DNA from 4 places in the Alteromonas sp. AWJ4_199 genome. Region 2 is predicted to be linked to each of the others. Evidence: predicted binding sites of a transcription regulator. Region 2 holds the regulator's gene; each other region holds the start of a gene.
What was found. The regulator LexA, encoded in region 2, represses DNA repair genes until DNA is damaged. The targets are predictions, from matches to a motif close to TACTGTATNNNNATACAGTA.
Positions count from the first base shown of each region.

Region 1: dinB (DNA polymerase IV) is a predicted target of LexA. The motif match lies at 2,346-2,365, and genes of this name have one in related genera.
Region 3: ACXAER_RS11490 (YebG family protein) is a predicted target of LexA. The motif match lies at 2,175-2,194, and genes of this name have one in related genera.
Region 4: ACXAER_RS09915 (recombinase RecA) is a predicted target of LexA. The motif match lies at 2,288-2,307, and genes of this name have one in related genera.

Region 1 covers NZ_JBSWUR010000001.1:2,975,815-2,980,193, reverse strand. Annotated here, with positions in the region: gene ACXAER_RS13040 (MBL fold metallo-hydrolase) at 1-711, opposite strand, end outside; gene ACXAER_RS13035 (DUF1653 domain-containing protein) at 775-1,023, opposite strand; gene dinB (DNA polymerase IV) at 1,240-2,313, opposite strand; gene nqrM ((Na+)-NQR maturation NqrM) at 2,522-2,755, opposite strand; gene ACXAER_RS13020 (FAD:protein FMN transferase) at 2,765-3,790, opposite strand; gene nqrF (NADH:ubiquinone reductase (Na(+)-transporting) subunit F) at 3,926-4,379, opposite strand, start outside.
Region 2 covers NZ_JBSWUR010000001.1:2,388,731-2,393,109, forward strand. Annotated here, with positions in the region: gene ACXAER_RS10450 (hypothetical protein) at 1-1,097, shown strand, start outside; gene lexA (transcriptional repressor LexA) at 1,210-1,836, shown strand; gene coxB (cytochrome c oxidase subunit II) at 2,417-3,580, shown strand; gene ctaD (cytochrome c oxidase subunit I) at 3,591-4,379, shown strand, end outside.
Region 3 covers NZ_JBSWUR010000001.1:2,620,877-2,625,255, forward strand. Annotated here, with positions in the region: gene ACXAER_RS11480 (ABC transporter permease) at 1-795, opposite strand, end outside; gene ACXAER_RS11485 (ABC transporter ATP-binding protein) at 795-1,619, opposite strand; gene ACXAER_RS11490 (YebG family protein) at 1,842-2,129, opposite strand; gene rpsF (30S ribosomal protein S6) at 2,376-2,777, shown strand; gene rpsR (30S ribosomal protein S18) at 2,789-3,016, shown strand; gene rplI (50S ribosomal protein L9) at 3,043-3,495, shown strand; gene ACXAER_RS11510 (efflux RND transporter permease subunit) at 3,954-4,379, shown strand, end outside.
Region 4 covers NZ_JBSWUR010000001.1:2,265,330-2,269,708, reverse strand. Annotated here, with positions in the region: gene ACXAER_RS09925 (error-prone DNA polymerase) at 1-14, opposite strand, end outside; gene ACXAER_RS09920 (Y-family DNA polymerase) at 50-1,546, opposite strand; gene ACXAER_RS09915 (recombinase RecA) at 1,549-2,274, opposite strand; gene ACXAER_RS09910 (hypothetical protein) at 2,522-3,034, opposite strand; gene ACXAER_RS09905 (DUF885 domain-containing protein) at 3,037-4,379, opposite strand, start outside.

The sequences.
Region 1 (4,379 bases), 590 kb from region 2:
TTGCTTGTTGCTGATTTCGCCGTGGCCCGGAATAATAACTGTCTCGTCATCTATTTTCGCTAGCAACTGCTCTACCGAATCCATGTAGCCTTCCACATTGCCACCTGCACCTTGGTCAATATAGGGAAAGCGACCATTGAAGAACAAATCACCCGTGTGCATGACGTTGGGTTGCTCAAACCACACTACGCTATCGCCATCGGTGTGGCCGACGGCTAAATGCATTACGTGAAGGGTTTCACCATTAAAGTAAATTTTAATCCCGTCTTCATAAGTGATAGTTGGCAGGGCTTCGGGTTTTACTTTTTCATCGTTAGCTAGCCGAACACGTACATTTTCATGGGCCAGAATGGTAGCGCCTTTGTGGCTGTGGAAAAATGCATTAGAGCCAGTGTGGTCACCGTGATAATGGGTGTTTATTACATATTTGGGTTTATCGCTGCCTAGTTCGCCAAGCTGCGCCGCTATTTTTTCAGCAAGTGGCGCAAATTGATCGTCAATGATCAAAACGCCGTCTTCCCCAGCTGATACGCCGATATTTCCGCCAGCTCCTGTAAGCATGTGCACAGAGCCCTTAATTTCCGTCGCTTTCACTTCGACATCGGCAAATCTATCTTGTGCATTTGCAGGGTTAATTGTTGAATAGAATAGAGGGCTAGCAGCAATGAGTGCAGCCATTATAGGTGCACTAAAACGAGGGGCAGTTTTCATTATTATTTCCTTGTAAGAAGTCTGTTTAGATAAGACCTCTTACACTATGACCTAATTTCACAATTAGATCATTTTTTCATCATCAGGAATATCACCCACATAAGCAAAACGAGGGAGTGTCTCTCCGTCTTTATCCACTGACTCTACAAACATCTCAAGGGGACGAACCCACAACGCCCTTTCACCATAACACGGCCGATATACCACTAACTTGCTTTCATCTTCCGAATGGGTGGCCACCTCGTATACATCGTATAAATTGCCTTTGTAGTGTTTATAACGACCGGGGGTTTTGAGTTGATTTGAGTTCATAATGTTCTTCATTAAAAGAGTAATAAAATAGCAGCAGTTGGCTGCTTTGTTTGAGTGCCGCATATAAAATGCCTTGGCTGCCAAACCACTAATCTGTGCTTTCGCAACGCAAGATAGCATCAGCGGTATGCCCCACAACTTCACCGCACTAAGTATAACAAGCGACTATATTGCGGCCGCAGCGCACGAGCATTAAAAAATGCATGATACCTTTAGCTAAATCTGTTCAAAAGGCAAAACCAATTGCTGAGTCGATTGGTCGGCCGCAAGCCCTATGTGCACACCCACAAGACGGATACCTCGCCCTGTTGCCCGTTCAAAAGCTTCCTGCATCAATGTGCGAAAATACGCTTCGTTGAGAGTTGCGCAGCGATGTTCAACCGTGGTTAGCTGGAAATCATTAAACTTAAGCTTTACTCCCTGGGTGCGAATACGTACAGGCTTGCCCGTTCGCTTCTTATGATTTTCAATTCGTTCCTGAAGCTTCTCAAACAGGTGCGGCAAAAAGTCGAGGCACTGATCGAACGTGTGTATATCTTCGTTTAACGTGCGTTCTACGCCGATAGACTTGCGTTCACGAGATACGGATAGCTCACGCTCATCAATCCCATGAGCACGCTCCCACAATACACTGCCGAATTTTCCAAGCTCTTTTTGAATGCGCTCAAAAGGATACTCACGAACATCGTTGCACGTATTTAAGCCCATGCGCTGCAGCTTTTGCATAGTCACTTTGCCAACGCCTGGGATTTTCTTTAGCGGCATGTCGCGCACAAACTCATCGAGTTTGTCGGGAGTGATAACGCAAATGCCGTCCGGCTTGTTTTCATCACTGGCTACTTTTGCCACAAACTTACAGGGCGCCACTCCTGCTGAAGCGGTAAGACCTAGTTCGTTTTGTATACGAGCACGTATCTCTTCAGCTATTAATGTAGCACTGCCACCACAAAACTCACTGTTGGTAACATCTAGGTAAGCTTCGTCTAATGATAGAGGCTCAATTAAGTCGGTATAGTCAGCAAAAATCTTACGTATTTTTTGCGACTCGGCAGCGTACACCTCCATGCGCCCTTTTACTAAAGTGAGATTTGGGCATAGTTTCAGGGCATACGCTGTAGCCATGGCTGAGCGTACACCAAATTTGCGAGCGGGATAGTTACAGGTAGAGATAACGCCACGACGGTCGGCACTGCCACCTATCGCAATAGGAATATCGCGCAAGGCTGGGTTGTCGCGCATTTCAACTGCGGCGTAAAAACAATCCATGTCAACGTGGATAATTTTTCGCATTACCTACCCTTGCTACATAGCGTCAAACGCAAAACTGTACAAAAAGACAGTATATTATTGATAGTGCTGAATTACACTATCTAATCATGGCTTCTAAATCGAAGTAATGGCTCGCACTTATATTTGAAGGCTGTGATAAAAAACAAAAAAGCGCTGTCGATTTACTCTAACAGCGCTTTTAAATATTAAGCCAACGAGAGGCTAAGCATTACAAAATTTGATTTTGTTTCCACTCGTTTAACTTTTTCTGGCGGGCTTCTTCTTTTTCCATGCGCGACTTTTTACGGTCGCAAGGTTCTGGACAGTCACAGGCTTTCTCAATACCTAGTGCGCCTAAGCCACCACAGCTTCCAGAGATTGATTTTTTCTGAAAAAGGTAACCTACGGCCATAGCCAGTACCATTGTTAGAAAGAAACCAAAAGCAAGAATGAATGTAGACATTGCTACCCCCTAATTATGAACTGTGACCAGTTTATCAAATTCTGGCGACGCATACTCTTCAAATCCGTCTTCTGTGCGACGAATGAGGAATACTGCGAGTTGCTCTTGCTCTGAAACCGCTATTGCTTGCTCCCACCCCATCACATTGAACGCCGTAGCCAAGCCATCTGACGTCATAGATGATGGGTGAACAACAGTAACCGACACCAAGTTGTGGGAAATTGGTTTTCCCGTTGTGGGGTCGATTAGGTGCGAATAACGAACACCGTCTTCTTCATAATAGTTGCGATAATCACCGGATGTTGCCACTGCGTTAGTACCAATAGACACCACTTTTTGAACAGCACGTTCAGTGGTAACTGGCTTTTCAATGGCAATCAGCCACTCACTGCCGTCGCCTCGTTCACCTTTCACACGCATTTCACCACCTATTTCTACAAGGTAGTTTTCAATGTTGTGGTTTTCAAGGATCTCCGCCACTTCATCAACGCCAAAGCCTTTAGCAATAGTTGATAGGTCGACATACAGCATGGGATGACTTTTCTTTAAGCCTGTTGGCGTAGTTGATAGCTTTTTATAACCCACATATTCGCGAATGTCGTCGATGTCGGCTTGGCTTGGCACTTTTTCAGGACGCTTAGTAGGGCCAAAACCCCATAGGTTAACCAGCGGACCAACGGTCACATCAAGTACGCCGCCACTAAGATTTGCCAAGCGTAAAGCCTCGTTTACCACCGTTAGAGTATCGGGCGACACAGCAAAATTATCGGTGTAGCGATATTGATTGAACCTTGATAGTTCTGACGTTGGGTCGTAAGTAGACATCATCTTGTTAACGTCAACAAGACGGGCATCTATTTCAGCTTGTAAGCCTTCTACCGGTGTCTCCGCTACGAGGTACTTAACATTGTAGGTTGTGCCCATTGTCTGCCCTTGCAGGTGTACTACAGGCGTTTTTTCGTCGCTACAGCTTGCGAGAAGTAGAATACCTACCGCAACAAAGGCGAGGAAAATTCGAATAGCAAATCGAATCACGATGTTGTCCTTAGCTAATATGCACATTACTCAATCGCTATTATGTGCATTATGCGTTTTGCTTCAATGAAAAAGGGGCTTACGCCCCTTTTAATATGCTTGAGTTTTTAAGCGAGTAGCTTTTAAATCAACCCCTTAGCCACCGAAGTCATCTAGCATGATGTTTTCGTCCTCAACACCTAAGTCTTTAAGCATGTTGATTACGGCCGCGTTCATCATAGGTGGTCCACACATGTAGAATTCACAGTCTTCTGGTGCAGGGTGATCTTTCAAGTAGTTCTCAAGAAGTACTTGGTGGATAAACCCAGTGTAACCTTCCCAGTTATCCTCTGGCTGAGGATCAGAAAGTGCCACGTGCCACTCAAAGTTATCATTTTCAGCTGCTAGCTCGTCGAAGTCTTCTGTATAGAACATTTCACGAAGTGAACGTGCACCGTACCAGAAGCTCATCTTACGCTTAGACTTAAGGCGACGAAGCTGATCGAAGATGTGAGAACGCATTGGGGCCATACCTGCACCACCACCTACGAATACCATTTCGTTTTCAGTTTCTTTCGCGAAGAATTCACCGAATGGACCAGAGATAGTC
Region 2 (4,379 bases):
GCGACCTGAATAACGATAGCCGAAACGAAATAATCTGGACCGGCGACAGCGAAATTCAGGTTGCACTGCAAGATGCTGAGGGTGACTACGTATTATCAGATATACGAACGGAAGCACACTCTTCTAATTACTTTGCTGCCGGCTGGGCCCCTTTTGGTGATAATGATGAAAGAGCTGTCTTTGTGAGTGAGACAACTAACTACTACACATCAATTCAGATGCTGTCAGTTAACATGGAGAATGAGATTACCCTTAGCGACGAACTCGGCGACGATGTTTTTGACTATAGCAGACCCGTTGTTACTGACTATAATAATGATGGCCTGGGTGAATTATTCACAGGAGCTTTGAATAGCAATACATCATTCAACGTAGTTAAGTTGTCAGATAATTCAATTCAGTGGTCGCTGAGCCAAAATCAAAACAGCCAAGTCTCACTCATCGAAGCTGTAGACGTGAATGACGATAATTTTGTTGATGCGGTCATTGTTGAAAACAATCGACTCAAAGCATTCGATATTGAGAACCAAGTGCTCATTGACTCTGTCATCAATGAGTTTTCAATTGATGCTGTCGCTGAGCTCACCAATAATGGCGAACACTTTTTTGCTGTTAGTGGCTATGAATCATTAAAGCTCTATACAATGCAAGATGGCGAGTTTGTCGGACTGAATGAACTAGATGTTTCTTGTAGTCAATTGATAAGAATTAATGCTGATGGCGACGACGCCTCTGAGTTTGCATGCTTAGATAGAAACTACAATAGAATAAATATTTATGACGTAACAAATGACGCCTTAGTACTTAAAGACGCCATAACGCCTACATTCGATCTTCAAAATATAGCCGTTATTCCAACGACATCGTCTAATCAATCAATACTTGGCATTTACCAAGCTGAAGAATATGACTCATCGTATGGATATTATGACAACGTTGCTTACCGAGTCACTGAAATAGATATCAATGGACATGTCATTTGGCGTAGCCCTTCCATTGGCATTAATCATGTCGATGGTATGCGTACCCGAAAGAACAATGCCGGCGAAGTAGAGCTTCAAATAGGTAATCCGAACATGGCCCTTCTTGTGAAATAAGGGTAATACACTTGTCGCTGTCTATTGCTTGTAGCAAAAGACGCGGCAAGTGCTTGTTATTTAGTTTTAGGTGTATATACTTACAGGAACTGTATGAACAGACAGGTCTTTTATGCGCCCACTCACAGCTCGACAAACCGAAGTTTTAGAACTTATCAAAACCACCATGCAAGAAACGGGGATGCCGCCTACGCGTGCGGAAATCGCTCGTCAACTTGGTTTTCGTTCTGCCAACGCAGCAGAAGAACATTTGAAAGCCTTGGCGCGTAAAGGCGTGATAGAAATTCTGCCGGGTACCTCTCGGGGTATTAAACTCAATATTCCTCTCGAAAATGACGTACCTGAAGAAGAAGGCCTACCTCTCATTGGTCGTGTGGCGGCGGGTGAGCCAATTTTGGCGCAAGAGCACGTAGAATCACACTACAAGGTAGACCCTGCACTGTTTCAACCTCAAGCAGACTTTTTACTGCGTGTTAACGGCATGAGTATGAAAGACATCGGTATTCTAGATGGCGATCTCCTTGCTGTGCATCGCACCACCGATGTTCACAATGGCCAGGTCGTTGTGGCACGTGTAGACGAAGATGTTACGGTAAAGCGTTTAGAAAAACGTGGTCGTGAAGTATTACTTCATGCCGAAAACGAAGAATTCGCACCTATTCGAGTAGACCTAGCCAACGAACCTTTTGCTATTGAGGGGATTGCAGTAGGCGTTATAAGAAACGCGGACTGGATGTAAGGTTTTAACACCTTCAACGAAAAGCGGCGCACTAGCCGCTTTTTTTATGCCTTTTATTGCTTTATTTCTACCAGTTTTCTGGAGTTAGGGTGACTAAGCCCGCCTTTAAAAAGCGAACCCAACCATGACTATCAGAAAGCGTATTACGCGTATTTTGCCTGTGAATGAACTACTGAATATGCATTCATTATTCTAAAGTTTGTTTGAAAATAAATATTAATAACCTATTAGTTGTTGATTTTATAATCAAATGATTGCTAGTAGAACCTTTGTGTTGTTCAAAATGTACGTTTGATTTTATTCTCGCTTAATACATGCTCATTTCTTTTTCCATCCAATATGTAACGTAAGGCTGCCACGGAAATGATTAAAAATTAACCGCTTCGTTAAATTTTTAATAGAAAAGACTAGACGGCACGACATTATTGCGCAATTCTTATACAGAGATTAACAAAATAATAACAATGACTCTAAATTTGTTTTACAAGTTGAGGTGATGGGTCAATCGTTCGCAAACCATTTGGTAGGGCATCGCGCAAAATAATCAGCGTTTTTGGTCTTGCTATTACGGAGGTGCTGAGTGAAACAACTAACGACCGTTTTCGCAAAATGGTGTTCGACAATACCGTTTTTGCTTTTTTCCCCTTTGCTTCTTGCCCAAGAAGTCAGTGAAGAGGCCTCTTCACTTAATTTAAGGCGCGGTGCCACCGACATCAGCGGGCAGGTTTACGACCTGCATATGCTGATGTTCTTCATTTGTGTAGGTATCGCGGTTGTAGTTTTTGGCGTGATGTTCGCCTCAATGTATCTACATAGAAAGTCCCGTGGCGCCAAGCCAGCTAATTTTCACGAAAACGTGAAGGTTGAAATTGCTTGGACCGTTATTCCTTTCCTTATTCTTATCTTCATGGCGGTACCCGCAGCGAATACTCTAATTGCTATGGAAGACACGTCTGAGCCTGACATGACTGTGCTAGTAACAGGCTCTCAATGGAAATGGCACTACAAGTACATGGATAGCGATGTAGAGTTTTATTCTTTACTCGCCACTCAGCGCGAGCAAATAGAAAACAAATTTCAGAAAACAGATAACTACCTGTTGGAAGTTGACCGTCCCTTGGTTATTCCTACTGGGAAAAAAGTACGCTTTCTTATTACCTCTGACGACGTTATCCACTCTTGGTGGGTTCCTGACTTTGCCGTGAAAAAAGATGCCAACCCCGGATTTATTAACGAGTCTTGGGCCAAGGTGAATGAGCCTGGTATTTATCGCGGACAGTGCGCAGAGCTCTGTGGAAAAGACCACGGCTATATGCCGGTTGTGGTAATTGCTAAAGAACCCGCCGAGTTTGAAAAGTGGATGGGCGAACAAGAAGAGATTGTTCGTAAAGCAAAAGAAGAAGAGCAGCGTCTACTTTCTATGAATATGTCTATGGATGAACTGATGAAAGAGGGCGAGCGAGTATACAACGCAACGTGCGCTGCTTGCCATATGCCAAATGGTGAAGGTTTACCTGGCGTGTTCCCGGCATTAAAAGGCAGCAAGATGGCACTAGAAGATCAGCAAGGTCACATTGACATCGTGCTGCATGGAAAGTCAGGAACAGCCATGCAAGCGTTTGGAAAAATGCTAAGCCTTAAGGAAATTGCAGCGGTAGTGACTTATGAGCGCAATGCCTGGGGCAATAACACTGGCGACATGGTGCAGGCCAAAGATGTCAACGCAGTGGCAAACGGAAACTAGGAGCAGAAAAATGAGCAAAGCAACTGAAGTTATTTCGCCAGATACCTCTGCGCCTCACAGTGATCAAGTAAATGGCGGTCACGCACATGGCGATCACCTACATGATGATCATGAACACCACGATCATATCCCTAAAGGGATAACGCGCTGGTTGTTTACTACTAACCATAAAGACATAGGCACACTTTACCTGTGGTTTGCCTTTATCATGTTTTTAGTGGGTGGTGCGATGGCCATGGTGATCCGCGCTGAACTATTCCAACCCGGTCTACAAATTGTAGAACCAAACTTCTTTAACCAAATGACCACGGTACACGGACTTATCATGGTATTTGGTGCAGTAATGCCTGCCTTTACTGGGCTTGCAAACTGGCTTATTCCAATGATGATCGGCGCCCCTGACATGGCGTTACCGCGCATGAATAACTGGAGCTTCTGGATTTTACCTGGTGCCTTTCTCATTCTACTGAGCTCGCTCTTTATGGAAGGCGGCGGCCCCGCTTTTGGTTGGACTTTCTACGCACCCCTTTCAACGACTTACAGTGGCGATTCGACAGCATTGTTTGTGTTCTCTGTTCACATCATGGGTATTTCATCCATTATGGGTGCGATTAACGTGATTGTGACCATCTTTAATATGCGTGCGCCAGGCATGACCTGGATGAAAATGCCGCTGTTTGTATGGACGTGGCTTATCACGGCATTCTTGCTGATTGCGGTAATGCCAGTGCTCGCCGGTGCGGTTACCATGGTGTTAACTGATAAGTTCTTTGGCACTAGCTTTTTTGATGCTGCTGGT
Region 3 (4,379 bases), 230 kb from region 2:
CGTAAACGCTTCGCTATTGTAAGCAGCATGTTCATCGGTATGCTTGTCATGCTCATGCTCATGCTCATGCTCATGCTCATGCTCATGCTCATGCTCGTGCTCATGCTCGCTCACCTTGTCAGCAGATTTACGGCCTAACATTGAGGTGGGTGAATGCTTGGGCCCTGTGTGGGCCTCTTCAAGGCCCTGCAAAGTGACATAAACAGCCTTATCCACGGGGGTGCCTGTTTTATCTAAGATTCCGGAAATAGTAAAAGGGTGATCGTCATGATTATTGAATGAAACACTGCCTAAGCCGTGAGAAATAATAATTTTATCTCCTACTTTATATCCCAATGATTCGGCTATATCAGCACCAATTACCGTAGATAGTGGCTGAGTAAATGTCGCTCCATCAGATAGCTGTAGTGACTGCATGTCCCCGTATTTAAAGTGGTCGAAAAAGCTGTTGGTCGTACCTACCACCCTAAAACCTCGGTGAGTATCACCTAAAGATAGTGGAATGAGCCACGATACCTGCTTGTTAGATTGAAGCGCCGCAATACTTTTATATTCAATACCTTTAGTGGGGGTGCCTATATTAAACACTGACGACAATAGTAGATTAAGCTGACCGCTCGGTGCACCAACAATAAGGTCGACGCCGGACACTGTGCGCGTAAAGCTGGTTTTCACTTGGCTTCGAATAATGTCCACGCACAAAAGTAAACTTATGCTGATAGTAATGCTTAGAAGCGTGAGAATTGCCGTGGCTTTTCTGCGCTTTAAACTTTCAATAGCAATGGTACTTAGCATTATGTACGCTCCTGTACTTGCTCGATGCCACCGAGTGAAGACACTGCATGGTTTGTACTTGGGCTCAATTCACTCATACTACAATGACGGTCAAAGTAGCTCTCCATGGCTTTATCATGACTAACGAAAATCATGGTGCTCTCACCTGCTACATCTTTTAACAGCGACATAAAGCTATCTCGCGCGTCGCTATCTAACGCCGAAGTTGGCTCATCGACAATCAATAACTCTGGGTCATTAATGAGTGCTCGGGCTATTGCTACACGCTGCTGTTGGCCAATACTCAAGGCATCGGCTTTAGCATGCAGTACCCGTGAAGGGAGTTGTAGCTTGTCGAGTAAATGACGAAGCTTTGCGTCTGATGCTGCCTTGCTAACGTTTGTACTTGCAAAATACACCGCCGCATTAATATTCTGTGCCACAGAAAGGTAGGGAATAAGATTAAATTGTTGAAAGACGACGCCGATATTGCGCGCCCTAAACTTGTCTCGCTGGCGGTTTGATAAGGAAGAGAATGGCTGCGATAACAAAGTTATGTCACCTTGGGTGGGTGCCAACGTTCCACACAGCAAATTGAGCAATGTGCTCTTTCCGCTACCCGAAGGCCCTGAAAGAAAAACGTGTTCACCTTGCGAAACTTGCCACGCTTTAATGTCAACGATGGGAGGACTTTCTTTGGTGTACGAAAACTGTAAATTGCTAACTTCAATCGCTGTGTTGCGCCCTTTATTCACTGCGTTGTGCTCTTCAGACACTGAGCTGCGCCCTTCTGACACTGCGTTGCGCTGGGAGTGAGTGCTATTGTTTTTATTAATGGTATTCACGCTAAGCCCGACCTGTATTTACGTCTTATGTTCACATTAGCAAAAGCGACACATCTGTTCACCTAGTTAAAAACCAGAGAAAATACATTGCCGCGTTGAGGTAATGTTATCAAATAACATTTTTGCGTATAGCTATGCTATCAGATGCCATCAGCCTAAAGCGGCAATTGCTCTTATTAATTGCTCATCATAACGACGCAAAAGAGAGGTGCGCCTAAATTATCAGCCGTTAGCTTGTAGCTTTACCACTTCTGCGCTTTCATCTTCTAATACGCTTTCTGCGGTAGCGCCTTTGAAAATCTTACTGATTTTATCTTTGTTTTTAGACAGCATGATGGTGAGCTCTTCCACTACGCTATCGTCTAGCTTAATGCCCTTCGCATGAATGTAGTCAGCAAGGTTATCTGCTGCATCGAGCATTTTGTCATACTGATCGGCTTCTTTTTTGTCGGTAGTTACCAATTTTTCTACCCCTTTGTGCGTAACAACATACTGTGTGGTAATGGCCATGGTAGGTCCCCTGTTTATTAAAGACACAAAAACTGTACAGTATTTTACTGTATAAATAAACAGTATTTTGGTTAAATGTCTGAGCGTAGTGTTTGGGGAAAGGGCAAATGATTGTTCTAAAGGTGATTAATGCTTGTGCAATTAGTAACTACTGCGTATAATGCGCGCCCTTACAGCCATCCCAATTCGTTCCTTGTCTCCATACAGTCGGCTGTACTGTCGAGGCTACAACCGTAAGGAGCTATAATGCGTCATTACGAAATCGTATTTATGGTTCACCCTGATCAGAGTGAACAAGTACCTGGTATGATCGAGCGTTATACCACAATCCTAAAGCAAGACGGTGGTCAGATTCATCGTTTAGAAGATTGGGGCCGTCGTCAACTGGCTTACCCAATTGAAAAGCTGCACAAAGCCCACTACGTACTAATCAATGCTGAAGCGTCTGCAGAAGCTGTTGATGAATTGGAAAATGCTTTCCGTTTCAACGACGTGATCCTACGTAATATGGTTATGCGCACTAAGACTGCTGTGACTGAGCCTTCTCCAATGATGAAAGAAGAGCCTCGTCGTGAGCGTCGTGACGATTCTGCTCCTCGCCAAGATCGCGCGGAAAAGAAAACTGAAACCACTGAAGACAACGCTTAAGGAGATCACCCATGGCTCGTTTTTTCAGACGTCGTAAGTTCTGCCGTTTCACTGCAGAAGGTGTGACTGAGATTGATTACAAAGATATCGCTACTCTTAAGAACTACATCACTGAGAGCGGTAAAATTGTCCCTAGCCGTATTACTGGTACAAGCGCAAAATATCAGCGTCAGCTGTCTTCTGCGATCAAGCGCGCACGTTTCCTTGCGTTGCTTCCGTACACTGATTCACACAAGTAATTTGGCGAATATAAGGGTTAGCTAAGATGAATATCATCCTACTAGATAAAATCGCCAACCTTGGCGGCCTGGGCGACCAAGTGACTGTTAAGTCTGGTTACGCTCGTAACTTCCTTTTCCCACAGGGTAAAGCGGTTCCTGCAACTAAAGACAACGTTGAAAAGTTCGAAGCACGTCGTGCTGAACTTGAAGCGAAAATTGCTGAGCAACTAGCTGCTGCTAACGCACGCGGTGAGAAAATTGCTGAGCTTGCTGAAGTTACAATCGCAGCTCCTGCTGGTGACGAAGGTAAACTGTTTGGTTCTGTTGGTACTCGTGACATCGCTGATGCAATCACTGCAGCTGGCGTTGAAGTACAAAAAGCAGAAGTTAAACTACCTACTGGTACTCTTCGTGAGACTGGTGAGTATGACATCGACTTACAACTTCACTCTGACGTTATCACTTCAATCAAAGTGATCATCATTGCTGAAGCGTAATCGCTGACGTATTTGAAAAAAGCCGCTCCTAGAGCGGCTTTTTTTTGCTCTAAATTTTTGTCCGATATTTAAGAACAATACCAATCCGCATAGATGATTGCCCACCCAGAAGGCCCTGGTAAGTTTCCTAGCAAAGCGTGGGAATGCAGGAATGGCCGTTGCTTTTTAAATTCCCAGAGTGAAGCTTGCCAGACCTTCCCGAAGGGCGAGTTTAAAATATCCGTACCCTCACTTGACGTCGCGACGCCTAATTAACGATGGGTGTAAGTAAATATGTCCAGGGCCGACAAATGGCGTATTTTTGAGGTCTACTCATCTGCGATAAATAACGTTTTTTAAACGGTATTTAAACAAAATGTTAATAATCGCTGAAATTCTTAGTGTCATGGCTTTAAACTTTTTCTGTCATTCCCGCGACCTATAGTAAACCAAACAATAAAAAGCATAAGTGCCATATTATGGACATCACTAAGCAAGCAATAAAAAACGCGACTGGGGTAGGTATAGGAATAACACTGCTGGTATTTTTAGGTCTATATAGCCTGTTTAATTTACCGGTACAGCTGTTTCCTGACATTGAAAGACCGAATATTAACATCCAGACCTCGTGGCGCGCTGCGTCGCCCCAAGAAATTGAGTCGGAGATCATTGAACCTCAAGAGGAAGTGCTGCAAGGCATCCCTGGCCTTGAGTCGATGAATGCATGGGCAAACCAAGGTAATGCGTGGATTAATCTAGAGTTTGGTTTAGATACGGACATGCAGAAAACGCTCATTGAAGTGATTAGCCGCATGAATCGCGTACCGCCACTACCTCGCGATGCCTTGTCCCCTAACATAATGCTTGCTGGAAGTGGGGGAGACGCCCCCGCTTTGACCTACTTT
Region 4 (4,379 bases), 120 kb from region 2:
TCGCTGTATTTCATGGTTTCGCCTTTCCCTCTTCTTTAACCGCATGTGGCTAACAAAAAAGGCCCTGTACCCACCAGCGGCTCTCTTCATCTTTAAATACTAAAAGCCTTACACATTGCTCAGTCTGGGCGATGAAATAATCTCGCTTTGTTGGGTTGTCATGCCACCACTCGCTGTGTAACCGCACGGGGCCAAAGCAAATTTGGGTCGCCTGAGTAAGTGGCTTAGGTGTATCAAAGGTAAAGGTGGGCGTAATGTCACTGCTATAAGCGTAATTATCGGTGCAGCTACCGGCGCTCGATTCAGTCACCGTCATGTATTCAAACTGATGACTGTCAGCAGCGCGAGGTTGAAACGTACTGTTATCGCCTAGCTTTGCATTTAAGCGCCCAATCAATTGTTTCTGTGCAACGTCATTAAATCTATCGCTAAAAAAGTCGCCATTCTGCGAATCTATTTCTTCAAACTGCCGACAGGTAAGCGCAATCGCTGTGGCAGGCTCAGGTAACTCCAAGTTCTCGGTTTTAAGGCTAAACAGTGGTAGCCAACTATGCACCGAAGACTGAGGCATTGCAGAGTGAATATTAATATCCAATACAGGTGCTTCTCTGAAATGAATATGCACGCTTATGCTTGATGTATATAAGTTCCTGGCCCGTAAATAGTGAGACAAATGCTCAAACTGCTGTGTGACAAAAGGTGTTAGGTGCTGCGTGTTTTCAATAGCAAAAGGCAATAAAGTAAAGTTATCAAAATGCTCTAAAGGCCTAAATAGCGTAACGCGGGGAAAAGTTTCTCCTCTGAGCGCAGTAAGGTACATAATGGTGTTATTGTCGAAGCGCCGCCCCAGCTCTTGTACCGGCATGGCCAAGAGTTGCTGTACACGGGTAACACCTACCCTTGCTAAGGCCTCAACGACTTTAGATGACAAAGCAGTAATAGAAAGCGGGCATGTACTTAGCGCTTTTTTTATATCATCTGGCGCATGCATATAGGTATTGTGTTGATGAAGGGCTAATACCCTTGCAGCCTCAATCGTCCATGCACTAGCAAAATGATAGCGAATATCTGCCTCTGCGAGTGCTTGAGTTAGGGTTTTCCACAGCGGCTTATGCCCGCCATAATAATGAATTAGGTTATCTAGCCTTACTGCCAGGCCATTTACGCCATTCGAATGAATGTGGCTGTCTAGTACGATGTCAGAAGCAAGAGGGTACAGCCTATGGGCTAGCTGCGTCAGCATATGCTTTTCGGCTTCTTCACTGAAAGGCAGAATATGCCCGCAGGGGCACAGCGCCGCGGCTTGGGCAAGTCCATGGCCAATTTCAATGCCTTCTTTTTTCGCAATATCATTACACTGCGTAATTTTGTTTGTTTTACTGCAATACACAGCAATAGGTGTATTCGACGGTAATGAAGAAGAACTTCCGTTAGATTCGTCTCTAGGTTCGTTTCCAGGCCCTTTCCTGTGCGCACGTTTAGTTTTAGCCGCTTTTATGTGGCTGTCTAAAGTAAGTTGATAGCAGTAAATATAAGCCCACAACATTATTAGCTCACAGAGTGTAGCGCCTTGTCGGAAAGCGTGTTGTGTGCCATGGCCCATTTAATGGCCTGATTGTCAGGGGTCCACTGATGAGAAATAACAATGTTATCTTTGGGCCACCCATGACGCTGTTTGCGTATATTCACCGACAAGGCGTGGGGTTTGCTAAGTAGCGCAATATCTAAAGTGATGGGCAATGAGCTGTCGTTTTGGCTTGTCGTTTCAGCCTGCAAGCTTGTCTGTAATGCCTGCTGTTGCGGTGGAGTATACAGCAAGCACAGCGCATCATTATGCGTTGCTGCAACTTGTAGGCGCCGTGCTTCTTTTTGATTTACAGCATTACTCCACAGCACCACGCAATGGCAAGCCGTACTTTTTAAGCACTGTTCTGCTGCCCATAATGATTCTTGTTCTGCACCTGTTTTTACTACCAGCACTTGTTGCGCTTTAAGTCCCAGATTTTCTAACCACGGCGACTGTAGTAGCCCGGGAGGGTTAATAAACACCACCAGTTTATGCATGCGGTGCTGGCAAATAACCCGTTTAAATAGTGAAAGCTCACCCACGCCGGTTAGTGAGGCAATACGTACAAGCCCCGTAGAGGCAACGCCACCGTTAAGCGCTTTATCCAGACGCGGAAAACCCAGCGAAAACTTAGCTTCACTTTGCTTTTGATCTCTGGCCCGCCAAATATGCGGATGGTTGTTAAGCACGGATAACGATTTATTCATGGCACTCAAAATAAACTGTATTTTTATACAGTATTATAGTGCAGCAATAACCCTTTTCAAGACAAAAGGTTTTTGACTTGTTGTTTTAAGCGCTAACTTACTGATTAGTTTGGAAAGGTAAAAAGATTAAACTTTTAAAAAAGTAGGAACATGGCTAGGGTCGCTGGCCTTACTACATAGTAAAGCAGACGACCCTGTCATACAGTTAGCACCTTATCGGCGCTAACATGGGGATAAGAACAAGAGGTTACTCTTGTGATGATGGTTCTTTTTGTGATTTTGCTGCGGTACCGCTTACGGTTGCTGTAACGGCTTGGCAAAAAGCAATAAATCCATCTGCGGTATTTTTTGCCCACACCATGCGAACGTTACTAGGTAGAGCCTTTACCACTTCACGAATTTCCTCAAGCGTTACTTCTTCATTCTGCAACGCTTTATTTAAAGACTCTTCAAGAGACATTCCTTTTTCACAACAAGCCATAATAATGCTTGAAAAGTTGCGCATAAGCGGGTGCAGCGCATTGTATTGAGTTTGGTCGATAAGGCGGCTTTTATAGGCACTTTCAATACGCGCAGTAAGGTTTTTTTCCAACGCATCTGTAACAAGAACAAGATTGCGATAAGCATACGTAACTTTGTTACTGGTCTGTTTATTCGAGTGGCGCAACAGCGCCAGCTCTTTTTGCAAATTCTGCGCTCGCAGCACAAAGTAAATTAAAAACAGGATAAGTAATCCAATAACACCAAATGCAACGATCATGTTTATTTTGCCTTTTGTTCTTCTATAAACGTATTGATGTTTTGCTCCAAGATAAACAGTGGAACTGAGCCGTTTTCTAACACGGCGCGGTGGAATTTACGCACATCAAAACGCTCGCCTAATGCTTTCTCTGCTTTCTTGCGAAGGTCTTTAATTTTGATTTCACCAATCTTGTAAGACAAAGCTTGCGCTGGCCAAGAAATATAGCGGTCTATTTCAGTATTTACGTTGTGTTCTGAAAGCGCGGTGTTTTCCATCATATAATCAACCGCTTGTTGACGGCTCCAGCCCATGGTGTGCATACCGGTATCAACAACCAAACGACACGCACGCCACATTTCGTAGCTTAAGCGACCGAAGTTGTCGTACGGCGTTTCATAAATACCTGCTTCAATACCTAAAAACTCAGAGTACAGACCCCAGCCTTCACCAAACGCTGAAATATAGGTGTTACGACGTACCATAGGTAAGTCTTCAAGCTCTGCTGCCAACGATATTTGAAGGTGGTGGCCAGGCACCGCTTCGTGTAATGTCAAAGCAGGCAGCGCATATAAAGGGCGCTTATCAAGGGCGTAAGTATTTACCCAGTAATATCCTGGCTGGTCATCGCGGCTAGGGTGGATGTAACGGCCCGTTGTATATTTAGGCGCAATAGCATCTGGTACAGGCGCTACACCGTAAGGCGTTCTTGGCAAATACTCAAAAAGAGAAGGGAGTTTCGCGTCCATTTTCTTTGCGATAAACGACGCTTCTTTTAGCAAGTCTTCAGCGCTGGTGGCATAGAACTGCGGGTCTTCGCGTAAAAAACTAATGAAGTCGTTAATGTCGCCATCAAAACCAAGTTCATCCACAATTTGCTGCATTTGCGCGCGAATACGTTTTACTTCAGACAAACCTAAATCATGGATTTCCTGTGGCGTCATATCCGTGGTGGTGTAATGCTTGGCTCTATTGGCGTAATACGCCACGCCGTCTGGCCAGTTATTCGCGGCAATATCTTCACGGGCATTAGGAATGTATTCCTCTACCATGAAGTCGTAGAACATTTGATACGCAGGCAACACACTGCTGTTTATGGCAGCTTTGCCTTGCTCCGTTAGCGCTGATTTTTGCTCGGCAGTAAAGTACTCTGGAAAACGGGTAAATGGAGAATAAAAGCCACTGTCCTCGGCGTTTTCAACAATGTATGACGCCACTGAGTTTTCAAACCCTTTCAGCACGACTTTAGGCTGTGTGTAGCCTTCTTTTAGCGCCTGTTTCATGTACGCAATTTGTTGGTCAAAATAAGGTTTCAGCGCATTTAGGCGGCTAATATAGGCCTGATAATCTTCTACGCGCTTAAAGG